DNA from 3 places in the Motilimonas thetidivivens genome. Region 1 is predicted to be linked to each of the others. Evidence: predicted binding sites of a transcription regulator. Region 1 holds the regulator's gene; each other region holds the start of a gene.
What was found. The regulator LexA, encoded in region 1, represses DNA repair genes until DNA is damaged. The targets are predictions, from matches to a motif close to TACTGTATNNNNATACAGTA.
Positions count from the first base shown of each region.

Region 2: a site for LexA is predicted at 6,506-6,525, ahead of ACK8OT_RS18870 (BrxR family helix-turn-helix transcriptional regulator). Genes of this name have one in related genera too.
Region 3: a site for LexA is predicted at 3,489-3,508, ahead of recA (recombinase RecA). Genes of this name have one in related genera too.

Region 1 covers NZ_JBKFDK010000029.1:6,503-15,004, reverse strand. The annotation lists gene plsB (glycerol-3-phosphate 1-O-acyltransferase PlsB) at 1-1,767, opposite strand, end outside; gene ACK8OT_RS17405 (diacylglycerol kinase) at 2,058-2,414, shown strand; gene lexA (transcriptional repressor LexA) at 2,537-3,160, shown strand; gene ACK8OT_RS17395 (helix-turn-helix transcriptional regulator) at 3,364-4,053, opposite strand; gene ACK8OT_RS17390 (hypothetical protein) at 4,113-4,427, opposite strand; gene ACK8OT_RS17385 (carboxymuconolactone decarboxylase family protein) at 4,601-5,059, shown strand; gene ACK8OT_RS17380 (AraC family transcriptional regulator) at 5,088-5,825, shown strand; gene ACK8OT_RS17375 (S8 family serine peptidase) at 6,145-7,875, shown strand; gene ACK8OT_RS17370 (DoxX family protein) at 8,080-8,466, opposite strand; gene ohr (organic hydroperoxide reductase Ohr) at 8,466-8,502, opposite strand, start outside.
Region 2 covers NZ_JBKFDK010000040.1:1,870-10,371, forward strand. The annotation lists gene ACK8OT_RS18850 (DUF7281 domain-containing protein) at 1-620, opposite strand, end outside; gene ACK8OT_RS18855 (hypothetical protein) at 617-1,858, opposite strand; gene ACK8OT_RS18860 (hypothetical protein) at 1,859-2,500, opposite strand; gene ACK8OT_RS18865 (ATP-binding protein) at 2,497-6,255, opposite strand; gene ACK8OT_RS18870 (BrxR family helix-turn-helix transcriptional regulator) at 6,548-7,402, shown strand; gene ACK8OT_RS18875 (class I SAM-dependent methyltransferase) at 7,567-8,502, opposite strand, start outside.
Region 3 covers NZ_JBKFDK010000004.1:171,544-180,045, reverse strand. The annotation lists gene rpoS (RNA polymerase sigma factor RpoS) at 1-671, shown strand, start outside; gene mutS (DNA mismatch repair protein MutS) at 785-3,361, opposite strand; gene recA (recombinase RecA) at 3,555-4,625, shown strand; gene ACK8OT_RS05105 (regulatory protein RecX) at 4,606-5,085, shown strand; gene alaS (alanine--tRNA ligase) at 5,387-7,987, shown strand; gene ACK8OT_RS05095 (aspartate kinase) at 8,001-8,502, shown strand, end outside.

The DNA.
Region 1 (8,502 bases):
GAACTTGTTTAGACTTAGCGCTGAATCAAGTAATGCTTGGGCTCCGCCAATGGCTCCGCCAGCGTTGTCGTTATTAGCTTCGCCGCTGGGTAAGCTGACCTGTTGGCTGTAGGGCACTTGCTTTAACAGCACTAAGTAAGCACTTACCTGAGTCAGCAATTGTTCCTTGCTTAAGGTGTGACGTTTGCTGGCCAGTAATACTAGGCTGCATAGCGGCAAGGCATTCACGGCGGCGGCATTGTTGATACCTGTCATCACGCTGCGGCCAAGTTGATTGATGGTGTGGCTAAACTCTGGACTTAAGGTTAAATCGCCTTGCTCACGCCATTGCGGCTGGACTTGATCTAAAAACTGATTCAGCAGAATGGGCTCGCCAAAGTTAACAAAGCCTTGGCCAAAGTTGCCCAGTTTTTTGGTGATGGAAAGTACCTGTAAAAACGATTCTTTTTGTTTCTTCTGCCCTTGCAGCTCCTTAACATAAGTCGCCACTTCCATTACGTGGTCATAACCTAAACATACGGGAATTAACGCGATAGGGCGGTTAGGGCTTTGCTGCATGGCTTCAATGGTCATGCCTAACATGCCGGTTTTAGCTGGCAGTAAGCGACCGGTACGGCTGCGACCCCCTTCGGTAAAAAACTCCAGGGAGTAGCCCTTGCTAAACAAATAACTTAAATAGGCTTTAAACACGCTGGCATATAGGGGATTGCCCTTGAAAGTGCGGCGAATAAAAAACGCGCCGCCGCGACGAAAGATAGGCCCAGCGGGGAAGAAATTCAGGTTGACGCCTGCAGCAATGTGCGGTGGTGTCATGCCTTGTTGATAAATCACCGACGAGAGTAGCAAGTAATCCATGTGGCTGCGGTGGCAAGGCAAAAACACAATTTCGTGGCATTTTTGCGCCAAATTTCGCACCGTCTCGGCGTTGTTTACCACTATGCCTTGATAGATTCGATGCCAGATCCAAGTTAATACCTTGTCACCAAAACGCACCATAGGGTAAGAAAAGTCTGACGCGATTTCATTAAGATAGTGGGTGGCTTTTTGTTCTGCCTGCGCCAGTGAAATACCTTGTTCTTGGCTGGCTTTAACTATGGCTTGATGAATTTCATTGGATGCCAATAGAGCGCGGCGCATTTTGTTGCGATCGGGCAATTTTGGCCCTTTGGCCGCCAGTTTCTGCCGTGCAAAATGGGTATAGGCAATTTTTTCTAACTTAGTGGCAAGATTAGGATCATCACCATAATCACGATTTAACCGCTGCAGCGAAATCGGCTTGCTAAAACGGATCAAGTTGTCGCGGCCGCGAAACAAAATAGTGAAGGCCTTATTAATCCAATTGGGTGAGCTGGCTTTCAGAATTGAAAACCACGGCTTATGGCCTTCGTAACCGGGCGCGCGACCCCAAAATAAGGTGACGGGCACCAGTTGTACGTCTATCTCACTGTCACCTTGGTGCAAATTAAGCAGGGTTTTAAATTGGTCTTGGTAAGCTTTGCGCGGGGTGCTTGAAAACAGCTGTTTGGGCATATTCAAACAGACATAGCGGGTAATGGTTTGGCCATTAATGGTCATCGGGGTGAGTGGGTCGGGCAGGCCCAAATCACGACACGCTCGCTGCAGTGTGAGCAAATCACTGGACGATAAAGTTTTTAATGCATAAACAATAGGTTTGTCCAAGTCTAAATGCAGATCCGCTTGGGGGCTCGCTGGCACGGTTTTACTGCTAACGAGATGGTTTAAGAAAAAACCTTGCAAAAAATTCATTATTTCCTATAACCTCTTGTTTTGCTTATCATCAATTATATCCTTCCTAATTGAAGTTGCAGCTGTGTTGGCTCGGTTTGCTCACTGGAACACCAGTCCTACCCCATCACATCGTTCATCTATACTTATGGGGATTTTCTCTCATGCCTCCTACCTGCCTTTCAAGTAGTTAAGGTATAGATTGCACCATGCTGTCGTCAGCTTGTCATATCACCGCTTCAAGCTACTGCATTCAATGGCGCTAAAATACACTAAAAATAGTGGGAATTTGTGAATAAAAGGACATAAAAATGGAAAAAAACACAGGGATAAAGCGGATTGTGATGGCGGCCATGTATTCCATGCAGGGCTTTCGTCATGCTTTCACCCATGAAGCCGCGTTTCGTCAAGAGCTGTTGCTGGCCGCTATTTTTATTCCACTGGCTTGCTGGCTTGATGTCGAGCAAGTTGAACGGATCTTAATGATCGCCTGTCTGCTTATTGTGATTATTGTTGAGCTGCTGAACTCGGCCGTGGAAGCCGTGGTTGACCGAGTCGGCTTAGAAAAACATGAACTAGCAGGGCGCGCCAAGGATTTAGGGTCTGCGGCTGTATTTGTTGCCTTAACCTTAACGGTTTATGTCTGGGCTGATATTTTACTGTTTTAAGTAACTCACTTGATTGGTGATTAGCCTTTGGATTTTGCTTATTTTATCAAGGTAATCCCTTGCTTAGCTTAGGCTCACTGTATATACTCACAGTTAACTGTATATAAAAACAGGCAAAAACCATGAAGCCATTAACACCGCGCCAAGCAGAAATTCTTGAACTGATAAAAGAAAACATCGCCGCCACGGGCCTTCCGCCAACGCGAGCCGAAATCGCCAAACAACTTGGCTTTAAAAGTGCTAACTCAGCCGAAGAGCATTTAAAGGCGCTGGCCAAAAAAGGCGCCATTGAAATGATGCCGGGCACTTCCCGAGGTATCCGTCTTGTTGAAGTTGAAGAAGCCGCTAACGAAGAAGAAGGTCTACCTCTAATTGGTCGTGTGGCCGCTGGTGAGCCCATTCTTGCGCAAGAGCACGTCGAGTGTAATTACAAGGTTGACCCGAATTTGTTTCACCCTAGTGCCGACTTTTTACTACGAGTTAGCGGCATGAGCATGAAAGATATCGGTATTATGGACGGCGATTTACTGGCGGTGCATAAAACCAAAGATGTTCACAATGGCCAAGTGATCGTGGCCCGAGTGGAAGATGAAGTAACCGTTAAACGCTTCCAACGTGATGGCCGCCAAGTGTTACTGCACCCAGAGAATGAAGAATTCAATACCATTAAAGTAGACTTAGCCAACGAGCACTTCGATGTTGAAGGCATCGCGGTAGGCGTTATTCGCAACGCCGATTGGATGTAATTGCCAAGTCGCGCTAACTAAATCTCAGAAAGACCGCCGAAGTTGGCGGTTTTTTGTTTTAGGACTGAGTTTGCTCTGAGAATGGGCCATGTTCGAGCAGAGAACCGTGCACCTACGATTGCAGAGGCTTTAAGACCGGAGCTCGCTCCGGAAATAAATGGCGCATACATGCCCAAGGATTAAATTGTATTTTGCTAGAGAGCTTAACCCTCTGGCGGCACATATTGCGCGATGTAATGAGGCAGTGACTTTTCTGGCCCGGTGCTAAAGTGATCCGGTAGCAGTGATAGGTGCTGGATCCTATCAATGCGAAAATGCCGATAGGCGTTTCTTAGCTCGCACCAAGCAATTAAGGTCCATACCTTACCCCAAAATATTTGCCCAAGCGGCTGTAACACGCGTGAGGTTAATGCGCCGTCTTCGGCTGTGTAGTCAATGCAGATTTTCTGCATGGCATCGGTGGCGTGGCGCAATTGCTGGCTATGAGCCGCGGTTTTAGACTGGATGTGATAATCCGGCACTAAAATCGGAAAGCTTTCCAATTGCCGCTTTAAGTGATCGGGCAACACAGACAAGATCTTATGTGAGGCGGTATTGGTGGCGCTGGCTAATTCGGGGTCGGACCAAGCCCTGACCATTCTCATGCCTAACTCTAGGGCAACCATTTCTTGCTCGTTAAACATCAAGGGGGGTAAGTGTGAGCCTGCTTGTAACAAATAACCGACACCCGCTTCACCCGCAATCGGTACGCCGGATAAGATCAACGACTGAATATCACGATAAATGGTGCGCTCGCTGACTTCCATGGCCTGGGCTAGCTGCGCGGCGGTGACGGCATATCGCTTACTGCGTAGCAATGTTAACAGGGCAAACAAGCGCTCTGATTTACTCACTGATTATCCTTATCACGGGCCAAATCAAGGTTGACCAAGCCCGTGCTTGATTGAGTTAATTACGCCGCATCGCAGGATGAAAAATGCACTTCTTGGTGCTGCATCACCACTGATTCTTTATCTATCAGGGCAATTAAGGCTTGGCAATCGGCACAGCCCATAAAGGCGTCGCTAGCGGCTTTTGCTGTCTCCATCGATTGCCAATAAACAATATCCGTCCATGTTTGCGACGCTTCATTATAACTAAGGGAGCGGTATTGAAAACCGTCCAAGCCAGCTATAAAAGCATGACTTTGTTTGGTGGCGGCAAGTAAATCTTGCTCGGTGACGCCTGCTGCCAATTTAAAGTTGACCATTTCAATAACTGTGTTCATCTTGTTTCCTTTAGGTTTGTGTTATCAACGAGATAAGCATAGGAGCTGCGAGTGTCAGACTGTGTCAGTAGGGTTTTATTTGGCGGGTAAATTTTATCATGTCGGAAATATTCAATACCGGATTCAAGCCGCTTGTTATTGTGCCTTAGAATCATAAAGGAAGGAGATAAAGCATGACATCACGAGCCAATTATATGAGCCTAGCGGCACCTGCGATGGACATTTTGATGGCGCAAGAGCGGTATTTACGCGAGCAATTTAGTGGCTCTGATACTCTAAGCCTGACAGTATGGGAGTTAGTTAAACTGTGTGTTTCGCAACTCAACCAATGTGCTTTTTGCATTGATATGCACAGTAAGGAAGCGTTGGCGCAAGGTGAAACGGTTGAGCGTATTTTAGGTTTAAATGCGTGGCGAGATATGCCATGGTACAGTGAAGTAGAAACAACCGCATTGGCACTTGCCGAGCATTTAAGTCTAGGTAAGGTTGTAGATCAGCAAACATACGACCAGACCCGTGACGTGTTAGGTGAGCAAGGCTTGGTTGACTTAACCATTGCCATTAATGCGATTAATAGCTGGAATCGCATCGTCAAAACCTTTAAACCTGAGGTAGGTAGCTATAAACCATAACAATACACCAGGCCCCGCGCTTAATTTTTTGCTGTCCCAGCCTAAAGGGCAGCTAGCGCCGCTGCTGCAAGGCATATGGTCAGCCAGTGTTTGCTCAGCGCAAGCAGAGCCAGTCTCGCGTGCGCTTTATTCGGATGCGGGCAGCGGTGTGTTATTTCATTTGACGGGAGAGGTCAGTATTGGCGACCATAAACTGCCTCATGGCGTGATTGCATTGCCCATTAGCAAGGTATCACAGCGCGTCACCTTGATGCCGGGTGCACAACTGGCTGGCTTGCGTTTTCATCCTGCTATTAGCTACGGCGTATTTGGCCAGCATGTTCATGCGCCTAGCCTGTTAACAGGCAGCATGGGGCGATTAGATAATCTCGACGGCCTATTTCAAGCAGTTAAAAAACAGTCAAGTCATCAGGACCGAATTAATGAAATAACCCATTGGGCAGAGCAAATGCTGCAACACAGCCAAATCTTGCCCCATTCGTTATCGCAAGCGTTAGCAGAAGTTGATTTACACGCTTCGCAGGCCGAGCTTAATGAGCACATACCATTAAGTCAGCGCCAAATTGAGCGTTTGTTTAAGCGCTGGCTGCAAATATCACCGAAGCAATATCAGCGAATTAGGCGAGTAAAGCAGGCCATCGAATATTTACGCGCCCATCGCGAAGTGTGCCTAGCCGATGTATCCCAACAATTTGGCTTTAGTGATCAGGCCCATATGACGCGCGAGTTTCGCGCTATTGCAGCGACCACGCCAGCCAAAGTCTAATTCAACAGCAAATCAATCAAGGGATAAGCGGATTCTCATCCCTCGCGGGCAAACGCACTAACGTGAGCGGTTGGGGCGTACCATGGGGCGCTGTGGGAAATGAACTGGGCGCACCGCGGGCCTTGTGGTCGGTTTAGTCACAGGCCGTGTCTTGGGTAATTCAAGCTTATTCGCTTGCTGATCCGGGCTCATTTGTTGCCAGCGTTGCTAAACGCTTTGATTGCACAGAAGTATGCGGGTGGCTTGTTCGTTTTTTGGCCAGTGCCGAGTAGTAGCCTATACTTAATAAGCTTGTTCTATGCATTTAGAGGAACAACTTATGCGACCAATAACTAGGATCATCCTTTACGCTTTCGCCCTTTCTGCTTGCTTATCTGTTTTCTCCTATGCACAGTCGCCACCTGACTTACAACGCTACATAGTGGTTGTGCACGATAGTGCCGTACCGCAAGAGGTGGCTGCCGAGGTAGCGCAACAAGCAAACGGGCGAGTAGGGTTTGTTTTTGAGCATGTCCTTAAGGGATTCTCAATTGCCGTACCTGCTCAAGCCATTAATGGCATTTTACACAATCCAAAAGTGTCGTATGTCGAAGGCGATATTCCCATTACAGCCTTTTTTCAGCAGTTGCCGACCGGTATTGAGCGTATTAATGCCGATCTTACTGCCTTAAATATTGATGGAAGCGACAATTACCGCGTTGATGTTGATGTCGCAGTACTCGATACCGGCATAGATATGCAACATGCTGATTTAAATGTAGTGGGCGGGGCTAATTGTCTTTATCACGCTGGTGGTCCACCACATAGGCGGTCGTATTTTTGTGATGAATCCCTAGGTGGGGATGATGATCATTACCATGGCACTCATGTGGCAGGCACTATCGCTGCACTTGATAATAATATAGGCGTGGTGGGCGTTGCCCCGGGGGCGCGGCTGTGGGCTATAAAAGTGCTGGATGCACAAGGTTCAGGGTCACTTTCAGGTATTATTGCGGGGATTGATTGGGTGGTGGCGCAAGGTGATATTGAAGTGATCAATATGAGCCTAGGTGGCTCTGGCTCGAGCAGTGCGATGAATGAAGCAATCGATGCGGCATTTTCCAGCGGGGTGACGGTTGTGGTCGCAGCAGGTAATAATAATGCAGATAGCGCAAATTATACGCCTGCCAATGCGCCCAAAGCGATTACAGTATCAGCTCTTGCTGATTTTGATGGGCTTGCTGGTCAGCTAGGTTCACCAACTTGTCGCAACGATCAAGACGACACCTTAGCTGATTTTAGTAACTGGGGAGCTAAGGTGGATATTACTGCCCCCGGCGTTTGTATTTTGTCGACCTACCCAATAGAAAGAGGTAGCTATGGCACCATTAGTGGAACCTCCATGGCATCACCTCATGTTGCGGGAGCCGCAGCATTATTGGCCAGTAACGGCCTTTCTCCGCAAATGATATGGGACACCTTAGTCAATAGTGGCAACTTTAATTGGATTGATGATTCGGGTGACGGTGTATTAGAGCCGTTGTTGGATATAGGCGTATCGACTTTTGCACCTAAGTTAATGGTTACAGGTAGTGTTGCGAATAATCCGCCAAATGCTTTGTTCAGTTTCTCCTGTTCGTTATTGGTGTGTAGCTTTGATGCAACGACATCATCCGACAGTGATGGCTCAATCGTCTCTTACCACTGGGATTTTGGCGACGGTAATACCGATAGCGGGGTCACTGCCATTCACACATATGCAAGTGGCGGGGCCTATAGTGTGGTATTAACGGTGACGGATGATGATTCAGGCACAACCCAAGTTCAAAGCGATGTGAGTGTAAATGACACCAAGGAGACATCAACACTATTAACCTCAAGTATCAACAATGGCTCAACTTGGACCGCCATCGTCTCCTACGCAAGTAATGATGAACTAAATGGCTTTTGGTCTTCAGGGACGGGGAGTTGTTCGGCAAATACTTGTACTCAAAGTGGCATAAGGAAGCAGCAAGCCAGTATTGAGTTTACCAATGATTTAGGGGTGACGGTAACTGTCTATAAACCTTAGTGAGTAAAGAGATATAGTGGCGTGTATTGACTGGCCATGGAAGGCTAACACCTTAGTTTTGCAATCTTTTATTCACCTTCATCACCGTATTCATTTAGTCATTTTTTTCGCTATGCTCTCTAACTTTGTCAGAGGGGAAGCAAGAAGAAAAGCCGCTGTGGGGGCAGCGGCCAAAGGAGCTAACCTAGTCTGTTTTCGGTTAAATCATTTGCGGCGAAAACTGTCTTTGTAACTGTGTCCTGCTAGCAGTAACAAACCAGCGAAAATAGCTAGGTTTTTCACAAAGTTTTGCTGCTCGTGCGCGCCTTCGATGCCGGTGAAGTTCCAAAAATCATGCAGATTAATGTTTATCAGCAGCACCATGGCGGCTAGCGCTAACGCGCAAATGGCGGTGTAGCGATTGGCGATAATCAGCAGCGCTGCGCCAATTTGCACTATGCCTGCCGCGGCGAGTAACACGGGGATCAACATCATTTGATGTTTTTCCATTAATGCGACATGCATATCCCAAGCAACAAATTTCATTATGCCCGGCAATAAAAAATACAGCGCTAACAGAACCCGACCTGTGGTGATGAGGGCTTTATCCATTACAGCGCGACACCGTTCACACTTAGCGCCACATCA
Region 2 (8,502 bases), on a different contig from region 1:
TCGATCATATCTAAGCCTGCTGGATCGTAATCATAGAAAAAGCCTACTTCAACGGCATTGTTGTCAAAGCATTCAATCAGAGTCGCTAGGTCTTTTTGGTTTTTTCCGTGACCACGGTAAACGAGCACAGCGGATTGCCATTCATCTGGCAAAGAGAGTACAACTTCTTTCCATCTAACCATTAGCTCGCCATTTTCGATAATAAGTACTCGGCTAAAACGCGGGAAATCTAGATCATCCAACTCTACAGAAGCTACATACCTAGCTTCTTTTGGTACATCTAGCTGGTTCTTTAAAGGGATATTCACATTACCAGCTAAGCTAATGAGCTGCTGAAACACACCACCTTTTGCCGACTTCTCGCTAATACCAGGGCGTGCAGTATCCATCCGAGAGTTGCTACTCTGTTGAAAGGTCAGAAGATTTTGTCCCAATGTTGAAGTAAAATACTTTTCAATTTCCCTCAATTCTGAACGGGATAAAAGAATTGAATTGCCACTAACAGCCCCGACTTCTACGAGCCTGCAAACTTCAGTATTGGACTTGTTGGCAGGAATCCTCTCCCTCGAATTAACAACAATCCTCTTAGCAGCATTAATTAGCGATAGAGATAGCGTCATTTAGCACCTCCGATTGTTTCAAAAACAATATCACTAATAATCACATTACCGTCATAAGGTAATACGACTTCTCTTTCTTCCTTAATTTGGACGATACTCTTCAAACCGACTTTTTGCGCACTAATGTATCCATCGACCAGTAAAAGCCAGTCCTCTAGTTCTATATCGAGATCAAACAGTGTATAGCTTTGCGCAGCAGATAGAGGGAGAATGTTAGGGTTGGTTTTTATTGCCTCAAACATTAACTCTAGCGCTTCATCTACCTCGTTTAGTTCAAACTCTTCTTCATCTTCACGGACATCCGTAACTTCGATACTGTCTAAATCTGAAGCTTTGCCTTTTTTCCTCTCACAGCTAGCAAGAGCCCTTACAGCCAAATCAATTAAGTCATCAGCTTGGATGTCGCTGTTAGTATTTCCATAGGCTCGTACTTCTGTTTTCGAAACCTGAGACAAGCAGTCAGGCAAACATTCAATGGAATCTATAGATGGTGAAAAGGTTTTGTCATCTTGGAACTTAGCTGCAAAAACATCAATAATGCGATTAAGCTTGGAAGATTTCTTATCTCGCTGAAGCTTTGCCAACATATCGACCATTTTTTTGTTTGATACATTTAAGTCCTTCAATGCTATATCGATTTTAGATTTAAGTAGCTTCAAAAGAATTCGCTCAAGGTGAATGTCAGTTTGTACCCACTCCCTAAGCTTTTTCACACTTAAATGCTCGAAGATACAATTGATTCTACCGATCTCACGTTTGCATCGACCGATTTGACGAATTTTGTCATCAACATCAGTGACCATGCTAAATTCATCCGCAACGATCCTATGAAAAGAAGATACGGTCTCAACCAAGGCGTCATTTATCTCGACTGTTATCTCTCTAATTTCATCTAAGTAGTGTTGTTTTTTATCATCATTGAAGTCCTTAACTCGTCGGTAACTGTCAACGGCATAATCCAAGTTTTCAATCTGATTAGAAAACTCACCATGACGTTCTCTGAATCTATAACGACTAGTTACCCTATCCAGTAAACGTTTAACAGACGAATGAATTTGGACTCCATGCTCATCATCTAAGTGATATGCCAACTGATGTTTTGTAAGCGCTGCAATTGCAGCTTTATTGCTTTCACTATGATGAAGTACTCCAGCTAGCTCATAGCAAGCCTCGTCTACTACCTCAGTATGAGTACTTAGAGCTCGCACAGCTTCTTTTGACTCCACTTGTCGAGACATCTAAATTAACCCCATTTGAGTATCTAATTCATTTCCACCATCAGCTTCACTTTCCAGCATCCCTTCATTAATAGCGATAAACTCCAAAGTCTCATAAAGCAATGACCATTTCGCTGTAGCGATAAAGAGAGAGCCAGTTGATGATGGAGATACAAAGTATCCTTCTTGGACAAGATAATCTAAGATCGACCTCAGCTTCGTTTTACTCTCTTTGCTTTTATGAGCTCTTTTAAGCTTATGTGCAATATGATCAAGCTGATTTTGAAGTGAGTTACTTTCCTCAATTGCTGCGAGTAACTCTGACTCCGAAAGTTTGCCACCAGCCATGATAGGTCTGGAGTCTGAGTCAATATTTCGGGCTAGTTTGAGCCAAGCGATTATCCCTTCCATCGTCTGCGAAAAAACTTCAAAGTCTTTGAGAACTTCGTTTTTCTTTCGAGTGTTATCGATGTTCTCGTATCCACAGTAAAAACCTAGTCCGTCTTGTGTTTCGACTGTTGTCATGCTTATTCGAGACAGGTATTGGTTCATGTCACTTCGGTTTCTGGTATCGGATAAGTATGTGTACTCAATAGGAGATGCATATTCACAGATCACTTTTTTACTCATGAGCAGTCGGAAAGCCGATTCAAACTTATTCATTCAACCACCTCCGTAGACTGATTTAGTTTCGACTCAGAAAGCAATGGATTGACTCTGCTTCTACGTCCACCAATAAATGATTTGACACCTACATTCTTCACTATGTGATTTTTAGTCGCGAAGTACTTGTAAGTAGCTGGATGCAGATCTGGCTGAGCAGTGAACAAGCAAATACCTTTTTGAGCCATCATGTCGAATAAAATAGCCAGGTTAGAAATAGAGATTTTCCCTAATTCGTCTAGCGGCCAGTGAATGGCAACGTCTTCATCCTGACACAAGAATCGAGTCATCCCACAGAAAACAACGATAATAGCTAGTTTGGAAATCCCTTCGGAGCCGACCTTTTCTAAATCTTCATCATTTCGAACCACTGCTGGGCGTCCATTCTCAACAATCGTTATCTCCATCTCGACCAAAGACTCTAGGTTTTTAGATATCTGAGCCTCTTTAAATGAAGCCAACAGTTGCTTGAAAGAAGCAAGAAACGCTTTGGAAGGTAGACCTCTTGAGGTTTCGCCTGACCATCTATCCAATTCGACACTAAATAGATTAAGGTCTTTCCAAAGATCAAAAGTATGGATCTTGCTTGATAGTTTGATGTGTATGCTGTCGATAGCAGGAAAAGGATTGCCCGTTTCAATCGACTTGTCCAAAGTGCTCGAAACTGAATCTACTTTACTATTCACCTGTTTAAGGGTTTGGTGGTAGTTAGAAATCTGAGTCGAGATTGAACGAAGAGTTTCAATTTTAACATCTCTAACATCTGGAATCACGTTTAGGACAAGTCCCTCTAGATCTCCCAAACAAGCAAGGGAAAATTGAGGGCTGTCATAGTTAATAGCGTAATCATATTTGTCTGAAAGCTTGGTCATGGTCGCAGAACGCATCTGCTCCCACATCATCTTTATTTCATTATTGTCATCCAATCCTAAGATTGTGTTACTTACATCTTTTACTTTACTAACGATTTCTTTCTTAAGCGTGTTAATCGCAGTGATTTTGTCCGTCACTAGACTCACGGCATGCTCAACAGAATGAAACTCTAAATCTACAGAGACATCTTCTAAGCTAGCTAAATCTGATTCATCGACCGCTTTTTCCAAGTTATTGGTACAAGTTGTAAGCTGCCCTATAGCCTCCTTGACTGTAATTAGCTCCTGTTCATCCAACTTAATTGAAGTCGCTACGTCATCGATTTTTCTGCCCACCGATTTTTCATAATCGTCTCTCTTCGCAACGCCTCTCGCGATCTGTCGCTCTAAATCCAGCTTCTCAGAATTATAAGTATCAATATATTTCCATTCTGCTTCGAGCCAAGTGTGGTAGTCGATAATTAAAGCTTGAAAAGCTTTGATCTCCTCACATTGGCGTTCGAGCAACTCCCACTTCAACTTGGCACTTTCGATGCTGACTGGATCTACGCCTTTATTCATCAACGCCTGGTTGAACGCTAACTTGCAGTCGCTGATTCTGTCTGAAGTCACCTTTTCTTTATCTTTGATCAGAGCCTCAATAGCACTTTTTTTCGCGTCTTCTTCTGACAACCTATAGTCAAAGTTAGCTTTCACCTGAACACGCTCCTGTTGGTGGCGCTGTTCTTCGTTTTCAAGTTTTGCTTTCAAGTCGGACTTAATGGCAAAAGATTCAGACTCTAGTACGCTTTTTTGTTTCTTAACTTCGTATGTACGACTTTCAGCATCACTTTCAAACTGGGCTGTTTTTTGATCCTTTAGGAGGTTAAGCTTACTCAGTTCATCCTCCAAGACTTTTGATCTTTGACTCTGAATTTTTACTTCTTTCTGAAGCTTCTCTGTTTCTTGCTCATCACTTTTTGCTCGACTCTTAGCTTTCTCTTCGCGTGTTTCTGTTTCTAACTCTTTAATTTTTAAAGTACTTAGACGCTCTGAAAGCTTTTCTTCACTAAGACAAAAATCAGGAAGCGAAATTGAATCAAGATCCAAATGAAGACCGAACATTGACTCAGTCGTATCGAGGTCGAAAAATGGCTTTAGATTCTTTGAATTTAACAAGTTAGGGTCGATTACTTTACCTATATTGCAACGCCAACCAGGCACCTTCTGTACTAAAAACTCGTTGAGTGACCCTTTTGTAGGCAACAATGCACGACTTACAGAAATGATTTCATCTGAAATTTCTTTCAGCTCATCCCTACAAGCATGGTAAGCCGATAGACTGCCCTCATGAGTTTTGGTTGCTTGACGAAGTTGTTCATTTAAGTAAATTACAGTGTTTTGCGAAGCATTAAACTCTCGCCGTTTTTTATCAAGATCATTCTCCAAAATGCGTAATTCCGCCTTCTGTTCTGACGTAAAATCAAGAGATTGCCCTTCAAGAGTTGCGAGTCTAAGCTGTTCTTGTTTTATTCTTTCAGACTGTTCATCAAAGGCATCTTGCAGCTTTTTCTTTTCAAAGTTGAGGTCACTCTGCATCGCCTCCAAACGCTCAGACTTTTGCTCTACTATCTCTTCCTTAGCCTTAAGAACGCTATTGATTTCTTGTTGCTTACGAAAGCGAAAATCAGAACATTCAAGCTCCAGTTTTTGTACTTGAGACTTAAGTTCCGTTTCTTCTGTTCTCACATCTTCTAGCAGGTTATCGTAGTGTTTCTTAGCTGACTCAGCCTCCCTCAACATATCACTCAGGCTATTGTAGAGAGTGATCTTCCCTAAAATATCATCTTCGCTTTCATACTTATCGCGCTTGTTGTAAATTGCATCAATAATCTTGGACTTCCTTTCAAACTCAATCCGTTGATTGTTTAATTCAGAGTTGAAAGTGTGCAATTTACCTTTCCTCTCATTAACCAGAATCTCATGCAGCTCCTTCTGTGAGCGAATCTTGTCTGAGAGTTGAGTGTCACTTAAGGCTAATTGATGCAGGTAGGAAGTGATTTGAGCTCGGTACGAGTTTAATTGCTTGATGTACTCTTCGAGACTGTCTTTGTTAGCTAGTGCTTCATCGAATTTACTTTTCTTAGTTTCTAGCTGAACAAAGACATCCAAGCTGTTTATTAACTCGCTATACTCTTTCTTATAAGGAACGTCGTCCATCGATGTGTTATTCAAGAAACAGTCCACAATCATCGTCTTAAAACGACTCAACATTTTCTTGTGGCGCATCATTGTCGCCGTCAAAATGTCGATATGATTCATGTTATGGCTCGCAGAACACAGCGAGTACTCATGGGCGATTGCAACTAAGTTTTTACCCGTACTACGTCTTTGGGCCAAACGCTTTTTATTGTTTAGAATTACTGAGCGGTAATCGACACTAGTTTCAATTTGCGAACTTACTGACATTGACTGAGACACAAGGTTTTTAAGCCATGTTCGAGTTTCACTTCCTTGCTTAATTAGCTCGTCGTACAAATGCTGAGAAAACAATTGTTCAGCGGTTCCTGTCAAAAACCTATAAGCGACACTGGAGCCATTTCGATACATTACAGAACACTTTCTCTCACCAAGTTTTTCATATTCAAACACGATGACAGATTTTGGGGTGGGCAAGTAGTAATCAACAAAGGAAACTTTATCCGCTTGTCTATCCACCAGCTTACTCGGATCGGCTCCATAGAAAGCTGGAAGTAAGCTTAACAAAGTGGATTTACCAGCTCCGTTATCACCCGTATTGTTGCTATGCCCGATAGCCTTGACCTTGAATAGTTTCCCAGGGATAAATGAGTGGAAAAGTACGATCCCTAGTAGTTTTGAGCTTTTTGTTTCAGATTTATTCATTTCTTTCATCACAGTGCGGTAGAGATATTCTCAACCCCTCGGTTAGTGAATGACCTACAACAAACTTACTGACTCGGCTGCCACTAAGTAAGTCCATTATTGTGTTTCCAACTTCCACCAGAGTTAAGAGGCTGCGTTTAAGATAGAAATGCCTCAACACTGTCAACACCCAAAAAAGCCAAATGTGTCGTGTCTACTAGCGGTCAAAGAATCAACTAATGTTATATTACACTGGAATCAAATGATTCGTTAGAGTAAATTAGTACAGTTCATTTTGATAAGGGTAATCATTGTGCGTTGTGTTGAATCTCCACAAACCAAACGACTAAGGCTTATTGATTTCTATCTCTGCTTCTTTGGGAAAGTGAATCGCTCCGACCTTATTCAGCACGGTGATATTGCCGTTGCTACAGCAAGCCGCTCTTTTAATGCTTACAAAGAACGTTTTCCAAACAACACGGTTTTCAACGAAAGCATGCGAGCATACATGAGGTCATCATCGTTTAGTCCAGCTTTTGAGCATGACCCAGAAGCTGCTCTGAGGTTAATAGCATGGGGTCAGGAGCTTAACTCAATTCCAGTAACAACTTATGGTGTGAGCAGCTTCGCAACAGTGTTGGATTCACTATCCATTGATATCGTCTCTCAAGTCACAAGGTCGATCCTTAATAAACACTGTATTTCTGTCCTGTACAGTTCCTCAACTAGCACAGAGACTAGAACCCTGACGCCTCATTCTCTATTCAAAGGGCTTGGGGCTTGGCACATCCGTGCTTGGGACAGTAAAAGACGTAATTTCCTGTGCTTTAGAATCAGTCGAATTCTTAAGGCACAGCAAACTGACAGCTCATACGACAAGACTATAGAGGACGATATTCTTTGGAACCGTTACGTTGTCCTAAGTGTTGCACCGCACTCTAAGCATGAAAATAGAAATGACTTAGCTATTGATCTAGGTATGAAGGGGCAATATGTGAGAAACATTACAACCAACGAGGCGTTAGCTGGTTACGTGCTCAATGACCTCCACGTAGACTGCACGCCTAATGCTTCTTTGCCGCCACATGCCTTCAACTTGCAGTTGATGAATAGACACGAGCTAGAGCATGTCAACTCGATTATTGCTTTGGTTCCTGGCTTTATCTAGAATTAATTTGACATAGCGATATCTTAATGTGAGGCATTAGCGAAACAAAAGTAGCGGACTCATGTGTCAAAACCACTCAGACAGGGTTATGCAATGAGTTATTACGAAATTTGAATATTTCTATCTGAACTATGCATCTAAGAGGTCTCTTTTTAAACATATCTTTACCCCCACTCCCTCAATTGCTGCATTTCTCTGAGCCTGTCACGTTGTAATCTCAGGGCTTCAAAGATGTCATCTACTGAGGTGTTACTGGCGTTAAGGCCCGGCAAAGCGATGTTGGCTTGGGCTAAAAATCGTTGCCGGTGACTCTGGTTTTTTGACTCGGACAACCAAGCTTGTTGCCACCAATCCAAGATGCGATCTTTTGCCTGCGTTAACTTTTGTGCACTGGGTAAACGGTCGCTTTTATCACTGTTGGCTTTTGCATCAGATGGCAGTAAGTTCCATAGATCGTTATTAGGCCAGCGCGCAAACGGCATACAATGATCAACGGCATAGTCACTATGCAGATTCTTCGCCGTCCACACACAAGTTTGGGGCTGCTGAGTGCGTAAGCTTTCAAAGCGTTTTCGCACTTCTGAGGTATCGTGTTTTGCTTCTAGCCAATTCAATGCTCGATACAAAAAGGCCTGTTGCTCTATCGGTTGATACTTATGATTGCCTTTATAGTTGGCCATAATTTTCACCCACTCGGAAATAAGCACCGGCTCTATCCAGCAAGCATATCGGCTCAAAGCTAACCATAAATGTTCTGGCAATGAAAACTCACCCCATTGGTTTAATGTGTCCAAGTCTAAAAATAGGCTTTCCTTGGCGGTAACGGTTTTACTATCCACTTCGAACACGGCAACTGGGCTATTTGGGTAGGTAATAAAGCGACACGGCATGTCTTTAATATTTTTTGCGCAGTGGGATAACATTCGTGTGATGGCTTTGGCCTGCTCGCCAATAAACATATTGCCAATGCGATAGTCACTGGCTGGAAGATCCACCAGCTGACCCCAGCCATTGGCTTTCATAAAGCCCATGTTCGGTTTGCTATTGGGGGTTTGATACAAGTCGTGCTTGTCGATGAGGTCTTTATATTGGTGCGCCCA
Region 3 (8,502 bases), on a different contig from region 1:
GTTACAACAATCGTGGCTTGGCATTACTCGACTTGATTGAAGAAGGTAACCTAGGTTTGATTCGTGCTGTTGAGAAGTTCGACCCTGAACGCGGCTTTAGATTCTCGACTTATGCTACTTGGTGGATACGTCAAACCATCGAACGGGCAATAATGAACCAAACGCGCACTATTCGTTTGCCTATTCATGTGGTTAAAGAGCTTAATGTATATTTACGTACCGCCCGTGAATTGGCTCAAACCTTAGATCATGAGCCTACCGCTGAAGAGATTGCTGAAAAGTTAGATCGCCCAGTTGAAGACGTCAATAAAATGCTGCGCCTGAATGAACGCATCAGCTCGGTTGATACACCTATTGGCGGCGACACCGACAAAGCTTTACTCGATGTGATTGCTGATGAAAAATCAGGTGGCCCAGAGGGGTCTACACAAGACGATGACATTAGCTCAAGCCTAGTGCATTGGTTAGAAGAGCTTAATCCTAAGCAACGTGAAGTGTTGGCAAGACGTTTTGGTTTATTAGGTTATGAAGCTTCTACGTTAGAAGATGTAGGCCGTGAGATTGGCTTAACGCGTGAGCGAGTAAGACAAATTCAGGTAGAAGCACTGCGCCGCTTACGTGATGTATTAACTCAACAAGGCCTCAACATTGAAGCGCTATTTCGTGAGTAGGTCTAGTTAAGGCAATAATCTGTCTTGTTGTGTTTAAAAAGCCGCAAACCAATGCGGCTTTTTTGATCTTATTGAAAACTATTTAGTCGCTCAAACAAGCTAATTAGACACCATTACAAGCGTTGTTTTAACTGGTACAACAGTTCTAAGGCTTGTTTGGGCGTTAATTCATCTGGATTAATGGCGCTTAGTTCCTCAACGACGGGATGGGGTAGCTCAAAAGGCAAGCTTGGCTGGCTTGGTTGCTCAATATGGCTTAGCGTTGAACTGGCTGCTAATTGCTGCTGTCCTTGGCTTTCTAGCTGATGCAATTTACGTTTGGCTTGCTGTATCACTTGCTTAGGTACGCCTGCTAACGCCGCTACTTGCAAGCCAAAGCTCTTGCTTGCTGCCCCTTCTTGCACCGAATGCATAAAGGCAATGCTATCTTGGTGCTCCACGGCATCAAGATGGACATTGGCTAAGCCATCAATTAACTCAGGTAATTGGGTTAATTCAAAATAATGGGTGGCAAATAAGGTGAGAGCCTGCGTGGCTTGCGCTAAATGTTCGGCACAAGCCCAAGCCAGTGACATACCATCATAGGTGCTGGTGCCGCGACCAATTTCATCCATCAAGACCAAGCTTGATGCAGTGGCATTGTGGAGAATATTAGCGGTTTCAGTCATTTCAACCATAAAAGTTGATCGACCACTCGCTAAATCATCACTGGCACCGATGCGGGTGAAGATCCTATCAACATTACCAATCACCGCTTCATCGGCCGGTACATAGCAACCTATGTGCGCCATTAATACAATTAATGCTATTTGCCGCATATAGGTAGATTTACCGCCCATATTGGGACCGGTAACAATTAACATGCGGCGTTCGGGGTGCAGCGCTACCGGATTGGCAATAAATGGATCATGACTGACTTGCTCAACAACAGGGTGGCGACCTGCATTAATCTTAATGCCAGATGCTTCGGTTAAACTGGGTTTAACATACTGCAAGGTTTCGGCACGCTCGGCAAAGTTCGCTAAGACATCAAGCTCGGATAGTGCTATTGCGGTTTGTTGTAGTTTGCTCAAATAAGGTAGCAAGGTGTCGAGTAATTCATCGTAAAGCTTTTTCTCTAAGGCAAGGGCTTTACCTTGGCTCATTAATACCTTGTCTTCATAAGTTTTTAATTCGGGGATCAGATAGCGCTCGGTATTTTTCAGCGTTTGTCGGCGTACATAATGGGCTGGAACTTGGTCGCTTTGACTGCGGCTGACTTCAATGTAATAACCATGAACCTTGTTATAACTCACTTTTAAAGTCGCAATGCCGGTTGCTTGTTTTTCACGCTCTTCCAATTCCGCGAGGTAATCCGTGGCGCCTTTAGACAAGTTGCGCCACTCATCAAGTTCAACGTGGTAACCCGGTGCGATAACTCCTCCGTCTCGGATCAGTACCGGTGGGTTATCAATGATTGCTCGCTCGAGTAGCTGCGCTAACTCAGGATATTGGTCAATGCGCTGACACAGTTTTTGCAGTAATTCCACACCACTGTCAGCAAATAGTTGGTGTAATTCAGGTAAGGTTGCGAATGCATTTTTAAGTTTTACGAGATCACGAGGTCTGGCGCTTTTTAGGGCTAAACGTGCAATAACTCGTTCAATATCGCCGATGTTCTTAAGCAGTTCGCTACAGTCGGTGTAAAAGTTGAGGTCTATCAAGGCTTCAATTTGGTTTTGCCTTTGTTGCAACAATTCAATATTTCGACTCGGCTGGTGGATCCAGCGTTTTAATAGTCGACTGCCCATGGCGGTTGCGGTGTTATCTAATACTTCTGCTAAGGTATTTTCATAACCCCCGGCAAGGTTTTGGGTAAGCTCTAAGTTACGTCTCGTTGCGGCGTCTAATATCACAACCGCTTGATTTTGCTCTAAGCTGATGCTGTTAATATGAGGCAGGGCGGTGCGTTGGGTATCTTTAATATATTGCAATAGACACCCTGCAGCGCATAGCGCCGTGTTGGCATTGGCAACACCAAAACCGACTAAATCACGCGTCGCAAATTGCTGGGTGAGGGTGCGTGTTGCTGTGGTTAATTCAAACTCCCATTCCGGCCGGCGGCGGATCCCACGTCTTTGCTCAATTAATTGCACATAAGCGAAATCTTCGGGGTAGAGTAATTCTGCTGGGTCTAAGCGTTGTAATTCCGCTTGTAAGGTTTCTTGCTCGGCAAATTGGTTAATTACAAAGCGGCCGCTGGTGATATCTAAGGTGGCTAAGCCAAAACTAGACTGCTGGTAGTAAACGCAACAGATTAAGTTATCGCGGCTGTCGTCAAGTAAGGCTTCATCACTGACGGTTCCAGGGGTAATAATACGAACAATTTTACGCTCAACAGGTCCTTTGCTGGTGGCGGGATCACCCACTTGCTCACAGATGGCCGCTGACTCTCCCAGTTGGACCAACTTAACTAAATAGCCTTCAACAGCGTGGTGGGGAACCCCTGCCATCGGAATGGGTTGACCTGCAGTTTGGCCTCGCTTGGTTAAGGAAATACCCAACAAACGCGAGGCCTTTTTAGCATCATCAAAAAATAACTCATAAAAATCGCCCATTCGGTAAAACAGCAGGATATCAGGTGCTTCCGCCTTTAATGCCAAATACTGTTGCATCATAGGGGTGTGTTGCGAAACATTGTCTTTACTCATCAAGGAATCTCTGCTGTTTGAATCTCGGATTTGATAGTGTGACTATCATTAAACTTGGTTAGAATGCAATTGCAATGAAATAGGCCAATAAAAAACTGATTTTATATACAGTGCACTTTTTTCTTGATACTGTACGAAACCACAGTATACTAAAGCCAATTAATTAAATTATTTTACCTTACTGGAGTCGTAAATGGATCCAAATAAAGAAAAAGCGTTAGCAGCAGCATTAGGCCAGATTGAAAAGCAATTTGGTAAAGGTTCGATTATGCGTTTAGGCGACGGTGCTGCCGCTATGTTAGATATTGAATCTGTTTCGACTGGCTCACTTGGGCTTGATGTTGCGCTAGGCATAGGGGGGCTTCCTTATGGCCGTATCGTAGAAATCTATGGTCCTGAGAGCTCAGGTAAAACGACACTGACATTACAAGCTATTGCCGAAGCACAAAAGCAAGGAAAAACCTGTGCATTTATCGATGCTGAACATGCGCTTGATCCTATTTATGCGCGTAAGCTAGGTGTTAATGTTGATGAACTATTAATTTCTCAGCCAGACACCGGTGAACAAGCACTCGAAATATGTGACATGTTAGTGCGCTCGGGTGCCGTTAATTTAGTGGTTATTGACTCGGTTGCCGCATTGACGCCTAAAGCTGAAATTGAAGGTGACATGGGTGACTCTCATGTTGGTTTACAAGCTCGCTTGATGTCACAAGCCTTGCGTAAGCTAACGGGTAATATTAAGCAAACAAACTGTCTTTGTATCTTCATCAACCAAATCCGGATGAAGATTGGTGTGATGTTTGGCTCACCAGAAACAACCACAGGTGGTAACGCCCTTAAATTCTATGCTTCTGTGCGACTTGATATCCGCCGTATCGGCGCGGTAAAAGAAGGTGAAGAAGTGGTGGGTAATGAAACTCGCGTTAAGGTTGTGAAGAACAAAGTATCTCCTCCATTTAAGCAAGCCGAGTTCCAAATTCTCTATGGTGGTGGTATCAACCGTTTAGCTGAGGTGATTGACTTAGGCGTAAAAGAAAAGTTAATCGAAAAAGCAGGTGCATGGTTCTCATACAAGGGTGACAAAATTGGTCAAGGTAAAGCAAATGCCTGTCGTTACCTGACCGAACACCCACATATCGCACAAGAAATTGAAGGCTTATTACGTGAAGCGTTACTGCCTAAACCTGATGCCAAAAATGGTAAAGCGAGTAACGAGGCCGTTGAGTTAGCGAATGAGCTTGATGAATCGCAGTTGGATTGATCGCAGCGATGCCAGTTATAACCAAGTTTATCAAGCACTGATAAACTTGGTTTCAAGACGAGAGCACTCTCGTCTTGAAATCAAACAAAAACTTCTGCAAAAAGAATACCCCAGCCAGCTTATTGAACAAGCCATCAGCCATTGTTGCGAATGTGATTACATTAATGATGCACGCTATTGCGCTAGCTTTATTCGGATCAAAGCGAATAAAGGGTTTGGTTTAGGGCGGCTCACTATGGAATTAAAGCAAAAAGGTATCTCGGCTGAGCAAATCCAGCAGGCTTTGGACGAGTTAGCGCTCGATTGGTACCAGATCGCACAGCAATGTTATCAAAAGAAGTACGGTGACAAGCAAATTGATGATTATAAAGAGCGCCAGAAACGTCAGCGCTATCTATTTTCTCGTGGCTTTGATAGTGATCAAGTTCGTTTTGCAGTTGCCCAGCATCAGTCAAGTTAATCACTAATGCCAGAAGATTAAGCGCTGGCCAGCGCTTTTGAATTGGATTTTAGTTTGAAAATTCGTTGCACCATAGCGCACCTGTACATTTGATTGTGCATTTATGCTAGTTAAGCTGACTTTCACATCATATTGCTAAGGTGAACAACGAGCCTAAGCCCGTACTATTTTGAATTCGCGCTGTTTACTTTTCCCCCGTGTTTCGCCGTGATATATTGTGCCGATTTAATTTTGTCGATTAGTGCTGCCTGTATGGCTGGGCATTAATGATTTTATTTAGTTTAACTCGGAACCTTAATTCATGAGCCAATCCACCGCTGAGATCCGCAATGCGTTTCTTGGATACTTTGAAAGTAAAGGACACCAAGGTGTCGCTAGTAGTCCACTTGTTCCCGGTAATGATCCCACATTGTTGTTTACTAATGCTGGCATGGTTCAGTTTAAAGATGTGTTTTTGGGAATGGATCAGCGCCCATATACCCGCGCGACCACTAGCCAACGTTGTGTTAGAGCCGGTGGTAAACACAATGACTTAGAAAATGTCGGCTACACGGCGCGCCACCATACTTTCTTTGAAATGCTTGGTAATTTCAGCTTTGGTGATTACTTTAAGCGTGAAGCAATTAGTTTTGCTTGGGAATTTTTGACCGAAGTCGTTAAATTACCTAAAGAAAAACTATGGGTCACGGTATTTGAAGAAGATGATGAAGCCGCTGAAATTTGGCTAAAAGAGATTGGCGTTCCGGCTGATCGTTTGTCTCGTATCGGTGCTAAAGATAATTTCTGGTCAATGGGTGATACCGGCCCTTGTGGTCCTTGTACCGAAATCTTCTACGATCATGGTGAGCATATCTGGGGTGGTCCTCCGGGAACGCCAGAAGAAGATGGTGACCGCTATATCGAGATCTGGAACTTGGTTTTCATGCAATTTAACCGTCATGCTGACGGCACCATGGAGCCACTACCTAAGCCTTCGGTTGATACCGGTATGGGCCTTGAGCGTATTGCTGCTATTTTGCAGGGCGTTCATTCAAATTATGAAATTGATATTTTCCAAGCCTTAATTAAAAAGACGGCCGAAATTACGGGTGCTAAAGATTTAGAAGATAAATCATTGCGCGTGGTGGCCGACCACATCCGTTCTTGTAGCTTTTTAATTGCCGATGGTGTGATGCCGTCAAATGAAGGTCGTGGTTACGTGCTGCGTCGTATTATTCGTCGCGCGGTACGCCATGGTCACAAGTTAGGCGCGACAGAGACGTTCTTCTACAAGCTGGTACAAGAGTTGGTTAACCAAATGGGTGAAGCTTACCCTGAGTTAGCTAAGCAACAAGCCATTGTTGAAAAAATGCTAAAGCTGGAAGAAGAACAATTTGCTAAAACGTTAGACCGTGGTCTAGCTATTTTAGATGACGAATTAGCTCAGCTAACGGGCTCGACTATCCCAGGTGAGTTGGTATTTAAACTTTATGATACCTATGGTTTCCCGGCTGATTTAACCGCGGACATTGCCCGTGAGCGAGATCTGGTTATCGATCAAGCGGGTTTTGAAGCGGCAATGCAAGTACAGCGTGAACGTGCGCAAAAAGCCAATAGCTTTGGCACCGATTACAATGAAGCGATCAAGGTTGAACATCAAACCCGCTTCCTTGGTTACAACGTGACCGACAGCAAAGCTAAAATTGTTGAAATCTTCAAGCAAGGTGAATCTGTTTCTTCCCTGAGCCAAGACGAAGAAGGGATTATCATTCTAGGTGAAACACCTTTCTACGCGGAATCTGGCGGCCAAGTTGGCGATACCGGTGAAATTCAATTCCCTGGCGGTGCGTTTGTGGTAACCGATACCCAAAAATCGGGTAATGCTGTCCTGCATTATGGTTACCTATGCGGTAAGGAACTAAGCCGTGATAGTGAAGTCACAGCCGTTGTTGATGAAGAAAAACGTCAAGCGATTGCGCTAAACCACTCGGTAACACATTTATTACATGCTGCGCTTCGTCATACCTTAGGTGAGCACATCTCGCAAAAAGGCTCTTTGGTTGATGCGGAAAAGCTCCGTTTTGACTTTTCACATTTTGAAGCCATGACCATAGAATCTATCCGTCAGGTTGAATTCTTAGTAAATAAAGCTATCCGCAACAACTTTGAAGTCATTACTAAGGTGATGAACATTGAAGAAGCTAAGGCTTCAGGTGCGATGGCTCTGTTTGGTGAAAAATACGACGAAATGGTTCGTGTTGTGCAAATGGGCGACTTTTCAACCGAGCTTTGTGGTGGTACCCATGCCAAGCGCACCGGTGACATTGGCTTTTTCAAAATCATTTCAGAAGGTGGTATCGCAGCTGGCGTGCGTCGTATTGAGGCGGTATCGGGACCGGCGGCTATTGATTTTATTCACAGCCTAGGTGAACAAATTCAACAAACACTTGATCTGGTTAAGGGTGACCAATTCACCATTAGCGCTAAAGTACGCCAAGTGTTGGATCGCTCAAAATCGCTAGAGAAAGAGCTAGAACAACTTAAAGCGAAAATGGCGAGTCAGGCTGGTTCAAACTTGATTGGTCAAGCGGTTGATATTAATGGGGTCCGTGTTGTTATTGCGCATTTAGATGGCATTGAAGCTAAGGCTCTTCGCTCATCGGTTGATGAGCTGAAAAACAAACTGCAGTCAGGCATTGTTTTCTTGGCAACGTCAGGGGAAGGTAAAGTGAGCCTAATTGCAGGTGTTACTAAAGATCTAACAGGCAAGGTTAAAGCCGGCGAGTTAGTCAATATGGTGGCACAACAAGTTGGTGGTAAAGGTGGTGGTCGTCCAGATATGGCCCAAGCAGGTGGCTCGGATGTTGCCGCTTTACCTGATGCATTGAAATCTGTTCAACCTTGGTTAGAGCAACGTCTATAAAAAGGAATAGTACGTGGGTGTAATTGTTCAAAAATATGGTGGTACATCAGTCGGTACGTTAGAGCGTATTGAAGCCGTGGCTGAGCGGGTAAAACGCACCAAAGCTGAAGGTCATGATGTGGTCGTCGTTGTATCTGCAATGTCGGGTGAAACCAACCGCTTAATCGGTATGGCAAAAGAGCTAGACTTAGATGCTAGCCGTCGTGAAATGGATGTGTTGGTGTCTACCGGTGAGCAAGTGACGATAGCCTTGCTAGCCATTGCGCTACAAAAAGCTGGCGTGGATGCGGTCTCGATGACTGGCGACCAAATGCGTATGAAAACCGATTCGAGTTACAGCAAAGCGCGGATCTTGGATGTTGAAACTGAGAACCTCAAAAAACACCTAGCTGAAGGTAAAGTGGTTGTGGTCGCTGGCTTCCAAGGCCGCGATGAGTTCAACAACATTACGACGCTAGGTCGAGGTGGCTCTGATACCTCTGCGGTAGCGGTAGCTGCGGCATTAAAAGCGGATG